2 regions of the Alteromonas sp. ABH4_452 genome follow, and region 2 is predicted to be linked to the other one. Evidence: predicted binding sites of a transcription regulator. Region 2 holds the regulator's gene; the other holds the start of a gene.
What was found. The regulator FliA, encoded in region 2, starts transcription of late flagellar genes. The targets are predictions, from matches to a motif close to CTAAAGNTNNNNNNNNNNNNGCCGATA.

Region 1: ACYX4N_RS17640 (HAMP domain-containing methyl-accepting chemotaxis protein) is a predicted target of FliA. The motif match lies at 2,419-2,445, and genes of this name have one in related genera.

What each region holds. Positions count from the first base shown of each region.
Region 1 is NZ_CM149973.1:4,104,431-4,109,170, reverse strand. Features, by position in the region: gene lysC (lysine-sensitive aspartokinase 3) at 1-172, shown strand, start outside; gene ACYX4N_RS17640 (HAMP domain-containing methyl-accepting chemotaxis protein) at 251-2,275, opposite strand; gene ACYX4N_RS17635 (symmetrical bis(5'-nucleosyl)-tetraphosphatase) at 2,559-3,386, opposite strand; gene apaG (Co2+/Mg2+ efflux protein ApaG) at 3,394-3,768, opposite strand; gene rsmA (16S rRNA (adenine(1518)-N(6)/adenine(1519)-N(6))-dimethyltransferase RsmA) at 3,777-4,604, opposite strand; gene pdxA (4-hydroxythreonine-4-phosphate dehydrogenase PdxA) at 4,601-4,740, opposite strand, start outside.
Region 2 is NZ_CM149973.1:3,746,672-3,755,313, forward strand. Features, by position in the region: gene ACYX4N_RS16110 (protein-glutamate methylesterase/protein-glutamine glutaminase) at 1-646, opposite strand, end outside; gene ACYX4N_RS16115 (chemotaxis protein CheA) at 675-2,951, opposite strand; gene ACYX4N_RS16120 (protein phosphatase CheZ) at 2,964-3,719, opposite strand; gene cheY (chemotaxis response regulator CheY) at 3,754-4,137, opposite strand; gene ACYX4N_RS16130 (RNA polymerase sigma factor FliA) at 4,174-4,905, opposite strand; gene ACYX4N_RS16135 (MinD/ParA family protein) at 4,902-5,768, opposite strand; gene flhF (flagellar biosynthesis protein FlhF) at 5,774-7,183, opposite strand; gene flhA (flagellar biosynthesis protein FlhA) at 7,213-8,642, opposite strand, start outside.

The DNA.
Region 1 (4,740 bases), 360 kb from region 2:
TAATAACATGCAAACGGCTATTGGAGTTTCAAGTAAGATTCTATCTGCGGTTTCTGATTTTAACCTGCGCATGATTTGCTTTGGGGCTAACCCACACAACCTATCGTTCTTGGTTAACGAGACCGACAGTGATGACGTGGTTCGCAAGCTGCATTCGGCATTGTTTGAATAAGTATTAGGTTTACGTAAAGCGTAAAAAGAAACGGTCGCCTCAAGGCGACCGTTTTTTGTTTGTATTACTTGTAAGAGGCTAAACCTTAAACTGCCTGATAGACTGCTGTAGCTCTTCGGCAAGACGTGCCACTTCATGGCTAGATTCAGACGTTTGCTGTGCACCCGCTGTCGTCTCTTCAGCAATGCCCACAATGGTTTCAAGCTTTTCACTAATTTCTTGCGAGACTGTATTTTGTTCACGGGCTGACTGCTCAATTTGAGAGCTAACGTCATGAGCTTTGTGAACCGCATCAGTAATGATATCGAGCGCTTGCGTGGCTTTTTCGGTTTGTGCAACACAGGCGGCGGTTTGCTCTTTACCTTGGTCCATCACAGACACCGCTTTTTCAGCCCCAGCTTGAAGTACTTCAATCATGGCGTTGATTTCTTGTGTCGACTCCTGTGTGCGACTCGCGAGGGTTCTTACTTCATCTGCAACTACCGCAAAGCCTCGGCCTTGTTCACCGGCGCGTGCAGCCTCAATCGCGGCATTTAATGCAAGTAAGTTAGTTTGGTCGGCGACACCGCGAATAACATCAAGAATACCGCCAATGCTTGCGCTATCTTGGTGAAGCTTATTAATCACGTCGGCTGCTTCTTGAACATCCCGAGACAAGATCTCAATAGTGTTCTTGTTCTCTAACGAGATTTGGCGAACATTTTCAGCTTCGGCATCTGCATGACGAATTTGGCTAAGCGTATCTTCGGCATTTTGCACAACAAGCTGCGACGTTGAGTGCATTTCTGTTGTCGCCGTTGCGACTTGGCCAATTTGTGATTTCTGATCCTGAATAGAGTGGGTGGTTTGTGCCGTCACTGCCGACGTTTGTTCCGACGCTGCAGCTAGCTGCTCTGCGCGAACGTTAATGGCAGTAATCAGCTCTTTCAGGTTGCCAATTAGCGTATTGCAGTTTCTTGCTAGTAGCCCAAACTCGTCTTGCGCTGAATCGTCTAGGCGATGAGTAAGGTCACCTGATGACGCAACAGTAAGTAGTTCGTTTACGCGATAAAGCGGGCGTGTAATAGCGCGAACTGTGACGTAGCCAATGAAGGCTGCTACGGCAATAGAGATGAGAACAACAACAATAACAAAGGTGTTGCCTGTTGTAATAGCACCGTTCACCTGATTTTCTATATGAGATGCTTTCTTATCAGCAAGATTCAGCAGGTTTTCAAGTGCGACAACACCCTGCGTAATATTTGAATCAGATGCGTTAAGTGCTTGTTCAGCGTCATTTCTGCGCTCTAGTCGGTCGACATGAAGCTGCACAACGCCGTCGTTAGCTTTTATGGCGTTGATGGCGTCATTAACTAAGTCGTTAATATCATCAAGTGTACCTGAGTCATCACGACCCCCCGCAGCTTCAACCATTTCGCTTAGCTGGGTAACTACTTTTTCAACTACAAGGTCGACCTCGTTACCGAGCGTCTGTGAACGCACCAGTGTTTCGGTTTTAATGTACTCGTATGAAACAGTAAGAAGAGAGAGAAGCGAAGTTTCAAGTTGACCACCGATCTCAGCAGCACGTCTGAGGTTGGGATCGCGCTGAACCTCGTCTAGGTCTGAAAAATCCAGAAGGTAGGTAGAGGCATCGTCTGCGTTATCTTCAGCATCACCTAGTTTGTCTTGTATATTGTTTCGCAAGTCGAGGTACATTTGGTGATTTTTGTACATAGCCTCAACATTGGTAATATACGCATCATAAGATTCACGAACACTGTTTAGCGTGTTTCTAAGCTCTGGCTCATTACTAACGGCCTGCGCTAGCTTATTGTACTCATTTTCAAAGGTATCTTTGGCAGTGCCAAATGACGCTCTCTTGTCCTTAAGATCACTTAAATCTTCTTCGATATAGCTTTCGAAGGTAAGTCGACCCATATTTAGGAAGCTTGCTTTGAGTGCATTACTGCCTGCTACCGTGGGCAAGGCAACGTCGTTTACTTCCTCTGTTGCAGAGCCTATAGAATTGAGGTTATAAAGTGACACAACACTTATAACGATTAGAAGTGCGCTAATCGCTACAAACCCCCCGATTACGCGTGTGGCTACCGTTATTTTCATCGGAACTCCTGGATGAGTGTTTTTTATTTTTATCCCTAACGATATTACCCGCCTCAGCTAACAAAATATAGCACTTATAAAGTGATGCATGCTTGAATGCTGAGCAGGTAACGAAACATCATCGTTACTTTCACAAGTAAGTGTATCGGCTACAGTGACTTAATGTTTATTTTATTTAGCACTTAAGTCTAATTGTTATTACTGGTACAACCAGTTGAGGCAGGATAAGCTGACTCTTATTCGGACAAGTTTCATATCTGAAGACGTGAATATAACAATGATTCTACGCTGGTACGCTAACCAAAGTTGAGGTATCTAAATTCAATAGCGTCATACTTTGCCCCCATACATAGCCAGTATCTAACCCAACAAACTGCGAGTTGTTTGTCTGGCCTGAAAGGGCGGCCCAGTGTCCGAAAATAACTCGCTGGCTAGCTGTGAGCTTTGTATTGTCTACTTCAAACCAAGGCCTTAGGGTGCTAATAGCAGAATCAGAAACGGTACTGGGATGAGACTTGTTGTCAAAGTCGAGGGTGCCATCGGTATGAACAAACCGCATGCGCGTACACGCATTCACAATAAAGCGCAGTCGCTCGTCATCCTCGAGTTTATCTGACCAGTTGTCAGGTGTATTACCGTACATCTTTGAAAGAAAAGTGGCGTAATCAGCGGACTTAAGGATGTTGCTAACTTCATCACTAAGTGAAACGCACTCATCAATAGACCACTTAGGATAAAGTCCCGCGTGGACCATCACAGAGTTTTCATCTAATTTCATCGCTAGAGGAAACTGCCGCAACCAATCAACCAGTTCGTTTAAATCCGAAGCGTTAAGAAGCGGGTCTAATTTATCTGACTTTTTGGCTTTGCGAATATCGTTTACAACGGCAAGTAAGTGCAGGTCGTGGTTACCTAAAACACTATTAAACTGGCTGCCAAGAGATTTCAGAAAGCGCAATGTGCTAAGCGAATCTTCTCCTCTTGCAACCAAGTCACCGACAGCAAACAGCTTGTCGTTTGTCTCGTCAAATTCTACTTTATCCAATACGCGACGAAGACCGTCATAACAGCCCTGAATATCGCCAATGACGTAGGTGTTACCTTTAGACATAGAAACCTTAATGAAGAATGCTTGGAATGGCTAGGCGAAATACGTTTATAGGAACGCGAAAACGCTCACCGCTTTCTAGTTCCATTACATAGTAGCCTTCCATATTGCCAACCGGTGTGTCAATGACTGCGCCACTGGTATAGTCAAAATGTTCACCAGCTTTCATTATAGGCTGTTTTCCTACCACTCCATCACCTTCTACTTCTGACGTTTTACCGTTAGCGTCGGTTATCTTCCAATAGCGACTAAGCAGTTGGACGGTATGCTCACTATTGTTTTCAATAGTAATGTGGTAGGCAAACGCGAACTGCTTAGAATCTGAGGGCAGGTGGTCAGGAAGGTGACGGGTTTTCACCCGCACCTTTATATCAAGTACATCCATAGAGGAACTTATTGCTCTTGTTGGTGCTCTTTTGCCGATACAGCGTTAGCTATAGTGGCAAAGTCGTTAAGCGATAACACTTCTGCGCGAGAAGTTGGATCTAACCCTAACTCACGGATTTCTTCCTCACTTAAGCTGTCTTTCAGTGAGTTACGAATAGTTTTTCGGCGTTGATTAAAAGCCTGTGCACAAACGCGCTCAAGGGTATTTACTGATTCAACATCAACGGGTGGAGCTTGATGTGGAACTAGTTTTACAACGGCCGAGTCTACCTTCGGAGGTGGCTTGAAGGCACCTGGCGGAACATTCAAAACAGGGATCACGTGGCAATAGTACTGGGCCATTACTGAAAGCCTGCCGTAATTTTTAGATCCCGGTCCAGCAGCTAGTCGGTTCACCACCTCTTTTTGAAGCATAAAATGCATGTCTTCGATGCAATGAGCATGATCAAAAAGGTGGAACATTAGCGGCGTTGAAATGTTGTAAGGCAAGTTACCAAATACGCGAAGCTTCTTGTCTTTTATTGGCATTTCTTTGCATAGTGCGCCGAAATCCATCGTCATCGCGTCTTGTTCAATAACGGTTAGTTTTTCACCGTTAAATGGGTGGTGTCGCAGACGTTTGGCAAGGTCGCGGTCAAGTTCAATAACCGTTAGTGCGTCAACTTCTTCACAAACAGGGTCTGTTAATGCGCCTAAACCTGGTCCAATTTCTACCAAGTTTTGCTCATTTTTTGGCGCGATGGCTGCGACAATTTTACCTATCACGTAGTCATCGTGTAGGAAATTCTGCCCGAATCGCTTTCTGGCCGTATGGCCTAAATGTGTTTTACTCATTGTTGATGATGTGCAAGCTCAATGGCTTTTTCCAATGCTTTTCTGAAACTACCGGCGTCGGCTTCACCTGTACCTGCTAAATCTAATGCAGTACCGTGGTCGACTGAAGTGCGAACAAAAGGTAATCCTAATGTGA
Region 2 (8,642 bases):
GATAAGGAAAATCTGCAGGTAGTGGAGAAAGCACTTTTTGAAGTGCAACAGGCCCACCTGTGGACGCCCCAATAGCTAAACATCTGTATTGCTTACCCGTTGCCCTCACTGAGGAAACGGTAGGCTGTTTGTCGGCGCCTTTATGGCCTGAAAGTAAACCCGATGTTTTGAAAAAAGCCTGTTTGGGCGCATTGTCAGGGAGTTTTCTCGTCTCGGCGGTGCGAAGAGATGGGCGCTTAACGCCTAACCCTCTTCGCGCGATCAACCTGACTTTAGTGCAAAGTAACCGCGAAGCATCTTTTCTATCTTGGGCTATATCTTCGAATTTCTTGGGTAAGAAATCGAGCGCGCCTGCTTCTAACGCATCTAGCGTTGCCTGAGCGCCATGATGCGTTAACGATGAAAACATTAAAATTGGCGTAGGACGTTTATCCATAATTGCCTTAACGGCGGAAATACCATCCATAACAGGCATTTCAACGTCCATTGTTATTACATCAGGCTTAAGAGCTTCCGCCTTGTCTAATGCATCACGTCCGTTTCTTGCTTCACCTACAACCTCAAGCTCTCTATCTCCTTCGAGAATTTCTCTTACTCGACGGCGATAGAAAGTCGAGTCGTCCACGACTAGGACTTTAAAGACCATGGATTATCATTCCTGTTAATTCATCGCCTTACTTTATAGGTTTACGCGCGTACCGTTTGAGCAGGCTAGGAACATCTAAAATTAATGCAATACCACCGTCTGAAGTAATTGTTGCGCCAGCCATACCAGGCGTACCTTGCAACAATGCATCGAGTGGTTTAATAACCACTTCTTCCTGGCCTATCAGCGCGTCTACGACAAACCCTACTTGTTGAGTACCAATCTGCACCACAACAACATGCCCCTTTTCTTTATTTATATTTTTGGGGCCTCGGATTAACCATTCACCAAGGAAGAACAACGGAATTGCTTTTGAACGAACTATCATTGTTAGCTGGCCATCTACCGTATTGGTCTTCTTGATGTCCATGTTTATTATTTCGTTCACCGCACCTAATGGTAACGCAAAGGTCTGTTTTCCTACAACAATCATTAACGTAGGTAGAATCGCGAGCGTTAGCGGTACCTTGATATCTAATCGTGTACCTTTTCCTAACTGCGAGTCGATATTGATGGTACCGTTGAGCTGGTTAATCTTGGTTTTAACCACGTCCATGCCCACACCACGACCTGAAATATCGCTGATTTCGGTTTTAGTAGAGAAGCCAGGTGCAAAAATAAGATTAAACGCTTCAACGTCAGACATGCGTGCTGCTGCGTCTGCGTCCAATACGCCGCGGCTAATTGCGATCTCTTTGAGCTTTTCGGCGTCCATTCCCTTACCGTCGTCTTCGATAGTAAGAAGAATATGGTCGCCCTCTTGAGATGCTGATAGCTGAACCGTACCCATGCGAGGCTTACCTGCCGCTGCACGATCATCAGGCATTTCTATCCCATGGTCGACAGAGTTTCGCACCAAATGCACGAGCGGGTCGGCCAATGCTTCAACCAAGTTTTTATCTAAGTCTGTCTCTTCACCTACAAGCTCTAAGGTAATTTCTTTCTTTAAGCTTCTAGCCAGGTCACGTACAACGCGAGGAAAACGGCCAAACACTTTCTTGATAGGCTGCATGCGGGTTTTCATTACCGCACCTTGCAAGTCTCCAGTCACTACATCTAGATTAGCAATGGCCTTTGACATGCTCTCATCGTTGCTGTTGATCCCCAAACTTATCAGTCGGTTTCTAACGAGTACGAGTTCGCCGACCATATTCATAATTTGGTCTAAACGCTTAGTGTCTACACGTACTGTTGTCTCAGCAGGTGGTGGAGCAGGAGCCCCTTTTTTATCATCTTTCTTGGCAGGCGCTTTTGGCGCAGCTGCTTTGCTCGTTTTAGCTGGGCTCGCTGCACTAGGTTCTGGCTTCGCCTTAGGCGCAGCCGGGGCACTCGACGCGGATTGCTTTGCTTTTTGAACAGCTTCGGTAGCCGCTTTGTCTACCGGAGGTTCAGGGGCCGCTGGAGCAGAGCCTTGTTTAGTTGGACCTTGACCAGAGCCGTGAAGCTGATCAAGCAGTGCTTCAAATTCATCGTCGGTAATTTCTTCATCTCCGGCACTACTTGCCGGAGCAGCTGCTGATACTGGTTCTGGAGCACTTTTTTCGTCCCCACCAAACTGACCTTTTCCGTGCAGATCATCTAACAGTGCCTCGAACTCTTCATCAGTAATGTCATCACTGTCAGTGCTCGCCGCTAGTGCTGACGTTTGCGCAGGCTCCGGTTTGGCGGGTTCTGTATTGGTTGATGCAGCTTGTCCTGGAGCACCACCTCCATGAAGCTCATCAAGGAGAGCCTCAAACTCATCTTCGGTAATTTCTTCTATACCACCGCTACTTTCACTGGTACCTGACGCTGCTGGCACTGGTTCATCTATAGCTAGTTCCGGCTCTTCTGCAACGACCTCGGGCTCAGCCGCGACAACTTCTGGCTCGGCCGCAGGCGCATTTGCATTGTCGAAAATGTTTTCATCTGGAGATTCTGGGCGACTGAGTTTGTGTAACAGGTCGACGAGGTGTGCATCTGCCGGCTCTAGCGGCTCTTGCGCTTTTACTCGTTCAAACATTTCAACGACCACATCAGTGGCTTGCAAAATGATATCCATTAACTCAGGCGTTAGCGTTCGTTGGCCATTGCGCATGACGTCAAAAACGTTTTCAGCACCGTGACAAATTTCAACTAACTCAGTAAGAGAAAGGAAACCCGCTCCCCCTTTTACTGTGTGATAGCCGCGAAAAATTGCGTTAAGCAAGTCCGCGTCTTCAGGATTGTTCTCAAGATCAACGAGCTGTTCTTGTAATTGTTCAAGTATCTCCCCAGCTTCTACTAGAAAGTCCTGTAATATTTCCTCGTCAACATCAAACGACATGCACCCGCTCCCCTAAAAACCTAAGCTAGACAGAAGATCATCTACATCATCTTGACCTGAAACGACGTCATCTCGTTTGTCAGCATCAATGATTGGGCCTTCTGCCTCTACACCATCAATCTTATCGGCCTTAACGCTGGAAGGTTTAGATTGTTCTGCACCGTCCCGTTCGCCAAACATAGTAAGCATGTTTACAAGGCTATCTTCGACTTCTTTAACCAAGTCGATAACGCGACGAATAACCTGTCCAGTCAAGTCTTGATAACCTTGTGCCATCAAAACTTCAGTAAGTAACTGTGTAAGTTTAGCCGACTGATTCGAACCGTCTTCCAACAATTCGTCTAAGTCTGCACATAAAACCTTAAACTCACCCAACTCGATTTGGCGGTTCATCAGCTTTTTCCACTCTGGCATAACCTTTTCGATCCGCTCCGATAGCAGTTCAGCGATGGGCATACTCGCCTCAACGGCATCCATAGTAGTATTAGCAGCTTTTTCGGTTTCTTCAATTACGTAGGTAAGGCGGGACTGGGCATCAGGGATATCGTCTGTAGCTAGATTTTTGATGCGGTCGTCTATTTGAAAGTTGTTTAATGCGTCGTGGAGTTGACGCGTTAACTTGCCTACTTCAGCGAATAGCTCAACGTTTTCTTTCATTGAGACGGCTTCAAGTAGTGCGTTAGCTGAAGCCTTGTCACCTTCTTCGAGAAAAGTGACAAGCTGCTTTGCTTCTTCTAACGATATTGGAACGTTTACATTCGTTGACATCCAGTAAACCTCATTTATCTGGTGAGCGTCTGGATCAACCTAAACGTTCGAATATTTTATCTAATTTTTCTTTAAGCGTTGCCGCGGTGAAAGGTTTAACGACGTAACCATTCACACCCGCTTGGGCGGCGGCAACGATCTGTTCCTTCTTCGCTTCGGCGGTCACCATAAGTACTGGCAAATGCTTAAGTTTGTCATCGGCTCTAATCGCGCGGAGCAAATCTATACCCTGCATACCAGGCATGTTCCAATCAGTAACAACAAAGTCGAAATCGCCTTGTTGTAACATAGGTAATGCAGTGCTTCCGTCATCCGCTTCCTGAATGTTGGCAAAACCCAAGTCTTTAAGCAGGTTTTTGATGATACGTCTCATGGTTGAAAAGTCATCGACCACGAGAATTTTCATGCTTTTGTCCAAAATAGCCTCCACTGAGGGGTTAATTGTTTTTAATTTCTATTCTTCGTCAGCTTGCCACGATTTCATTCGTGATTTGAGTTTTAACATGGCTTGACTATGAATTTGACTGACTCTCGACTCACTTACGTCGAGAACCTCGCCTATTTCTCTTAAGTTTAGTTCTTCATCATAGTAAAGTGAAAGAACAATCGCTTCTCGCTCGGGTAATGTCGTTATTGCATGGGCCAGCGCTTTTTGAAATGCGCCCTGCATTAAATCTTCTAACGGTGCATCACTGCCTCGACTTTGCTCGGTAGTGATCACATCTTCCGACACACCTAAATCTTCAATGCCGACCAACTTCCCGGCATTTACTTCATTGAGCATCTGGTGATAATCCTGCAAGCTCACATTAAGCTTGTCAGCAATATCGGAATCTCGTGCGTCGCGCCCGGTTTCACCTTCAACCTGAGATATCGCCTCTGTTATCGCGCGACCATTTCGGTGAACAGAACGTGGCGTCCAATCACCTTTGCGTATTTCGTCCAGCATGGCACCGCGAATGCGGATACCTGCGAAGGTTTCAAAGCTTGCGCCTTTTGACCCATCAAAGTTTCGAGCAGCCTCTAACAAACCAATCATGCCTGATTGGATAAGGTCATCAACAAGTACACTCGCAGGCAGGCGCGCCATCAAATGGTGCGCAATACGCTTAACCAGGGGCGCATGTCTTTCGACTAACTGCGATTTATCTGTTTGCTGTTGATAAGCGGCTGCCTTGCTGTTCAACGTTGACTTCCTACGGCTTTTTCTGCAACTAATTGTTCAATGAAAAATTCTAAGTGACCTCCAGGCTGCGCTGGAATAGGCCAAGTAAGCGCCCTGTTTGCTAGCTTGGTTATCGCTACGGCTGCAGGAGAGCCTGGAAAAGCATCAACAATAGCTGTTTGCTTACGCACAGCTTTGCGAATATTTTCGTCAAATGGCACCGTCGCCACTAATTCTAGTGCAACATCGAGAAAACGCCCTGTCACTTTGCTTAATTTGCTAAATAATTCCTGACCTTCTCGCACATCGCGAACCATATTGGCCACAACTTTAAAGCGAAAAACACCGTGCTCACGGTTAAGGATTTTTATCAGCGCATACGCATCAGTTAGTGATGTTGGCTCATCGCAAACCACCACCATGATATCTTGGGAGGCTTTAGAAAAGCTTAATACCATATCTGAAATGCCAGCAGCGGTGTCGACTATTAATACGTCTATTTGAGAACGCAGCTCGCTAAACGCTCTTATCAAGCCAGCGTGCTGTGTGGGTGAGAGTTCCGCCATTGACTGCGTACCAGATGTGGCGGGCGCAATCTTAATACCGTGGGGGCCTGTTACTAAAACCTCGTCCAACGTGCACTCGCCAGAGAGTACGTGAGATAGGTTTTTCTCAACTCGCAGGCCTAGCATCACATCTACGTTTGCAAGACCAAGGTCCGCGTCAAGAACCATTACACGCTTGCCCTGCTTCGCCATGGCGATAGCAGTGTTAAGCGTAATGTTTGTTTTACCGACGCCACCTTTACCACCGGTGACGGCGATTACTTTGATTAACCGTGATTGCTTCATTTTTCTTAAGCTACTCGCTTGATCGTCAATCATACTGCTTATGCTGTTTTAATTGCGTTGTTACTACTAGTATGATTCAAACCGTACTTTTTATAAAGCTTTGCAGCAGCGGAAACTAAAGATTTCGCTTCTGCAATCTTAATGTCTTCAGGCACTTTTTGACCATCGGTGACATAACTAACCGGTAGTTGGTATTCAACCGCTGCACTAAGTACCTCTCCTAAAGAGTAGCACTCATCTAACTTTGTGAAAATACAGCCACTTAGTTCAATATCGTCATACGCTTGAATGATTCTCTGCAAAGCCGGATATTGCGTATTGGCTTGCGCTACCAAATATTTTTTAACTTTTGGCATTTGGCCATTGTCGAACTGCTTAATTTGCTTAATTAATCGACTATCACGCTGACTAAAACCTGCTGTATCAATCAATACTAGTCGCTTATGACGAAGTTGGAACAATAAATCTGCTAGTTCTTCACTAGTTTGCGCTTTTCGCACAGTACAGCCAATAATTTTTCCGTATGTCGCTAGTTGCTCATAGGCTGCAATTCTATACGTATCAATAGTTATCATAGCTACCGATTCTGCACCGTATTTTTGCGCGTAGCGGGCGGCCAACTTTGCAACAGTGGTTGTTTTACCTGTACCAGTAGGCCCGACTAATGCAACGGCACCTTGTGAGCTTAGTATATCGTTTCCGGTAACATTTATGCGATTAGCCAATAGGTTAAGAAGATATACCCACGCGTCACGTTCGTTGTAATGAGCCGGTGTATAGCTAATCAGCTGAGTTGCTAGTGCACTACTCAAACCCATATCGGTTAATCGCGTGACCAAGTATTGATGAACAGGTTTTTGACGCTTGTTCTTCGCTTCCATTAGGTCTGCAACTTGATACTGCAATACGTCGCGAAGTGAAGCTAACTCTTCTTTGATTTGAGCTAGTTCAGCAGACTGGGATACAGGAGTTTCACCCATACTTGACGCTTGATGCTCAGGAAAAGTCTGTTGCTCGATAGCATCTTGTGCTGGTGATTGTGTTTCAAGGTCGTCGATAAACGCTTCTGAAAAATCTAAGTGAGATGCAATTTCGTTGGCGTGCTTAGCGTTCGCTGACATTGGCTGTGCTGGTTGTGCAGAACTGCCTGCAACTGGGTTTCCACCATGCTGCTTTTCCAGCAAGGCTTTTAAGCTATCAGGGCCATCGTCGCCAATAATTTCACTTAAGCTAGGCACAGCCTTTTGGCCAGGCGTTTTAGCAGCGGTCTGTGGTGTCGCCTTAGGCGTGAAAAGCTTAGCTTCAGGCTCTTTGTCGTAGGCTGCTACAAGCTCGATACCGTCAGCGACTTTGCGATTTGACATGATCACTGCATCACTGCCCAACTCAGCTTTAACTTGGCTTAGCGCCTCACGCATATCTTTGCCGAAGAAACGTCTAATTTTCATTGCAACCTCTCCAATCACCCAGTGTCAGATTATTGACCGACCGAACTGACTATTTTTATTTGTTTGTCGTCAGGCACTTCTTGGTATGAAAGAACATGCAGCCCAACAACAGAATACTTTAAGAAGCGAGACAGCACGGGTCGTAGCATGCCTGAGGTAAGGAGTACTGCAGGTTCTCCCTCTAACTCTTGCTGCTGACTGGCTTGCTGCAATGATTTCTGCAGCTTGTCTGCCAGACCTGGTTCTATACCAGCACCGTCTTCGCCACCTGCTTGAAGGGACTGGTGCAACATCTGTTCCAACTCTGGCGCCAAGGTTATGACAGGTATCTCTTTTGCCCCCTGAGTAATTTCCTGAACGATTAAACGTTTGAGTGCTATACGCACCGCAGACACCAATACATCTGGGTCTTGGCTCCGTGTGCCGTACTCGCTAAGCGTTTGCACGATGGTGCGCATATCGCGAATAGGCACGCCTTCAAATAGTAAGGTTTGCAGCACTTTCACAACGGTACTAAGCGGCAGAATATCGGGCACCAAACCTTCGACCAATTTAGGGTGCTGTTTGGCCAGCATATCTAGAAGCTGTTGCGCTTCTTCATGCCCAAGTAACTGATAGGCGTTATTGGAAAGTAACTGACTTAGATGAGTCGCAACAACCGTAGCGGCATCAACAACCGTGTATCCAAGCGTTTGCGCGTGCTCGCGCTTATTAGGCTTAATCCACACCGCATCTAGCCCGAAAGCAGGGTCTTTAGTAGCCCGCCCCTCTAGCTTGCCAAACACTTGCCCTGGGTTAATGGCAAGCTCTTCGTCGTGACTTATAACGGAATCGCCAATTGTGACGCCGAGCATAGCGATGGTATAAGTGTTAGGCTCTAAGTCTAGATTGTCGCGTATATGAACAGGTGGAATAAGGAAACCCAGCTCTTGCGATAGTTTCTTACGTACGCCTTTAATTCGTGTCAACAACTCACCACCTTGAGATTTATCAACAAGCGGAATTAAGCGATAGCCCACTTCTAAACCAATGGTATCCACCTGCTGAACGTCGTCCCATCCCAGCTCTTTAACTTCAGGTGCAACAGTTTCATCTTTTGAAATGTTCTCTGGCAATTGAGGTTCTTCAGCTTTCTTCTTAGCTTGAACTGTCTGCCAATATGCAAAGCCCGCAATCAAAAATGAAAAACCCAAGAATGCGATATGAGGCATACCCGGAATGATACCCATGACGAAAAGCACGCCTGATGCTATATAAAGCGCTTGATTATTTCCTAGCTGACCACGGATCTCTTTACCCATTTCTTGGGTTTCGTTTTCTCGAGTAACGATAATCGCCGTTGCTACAGAAAGTAGTAATGAAGGTATCTGCGCCACCAAACCATCACCAATGGTCAAAATAGTGTAGATCTCTATGGCATTGCCAAATGAAAGACCGTGCTGAATCATGCCTATGAATA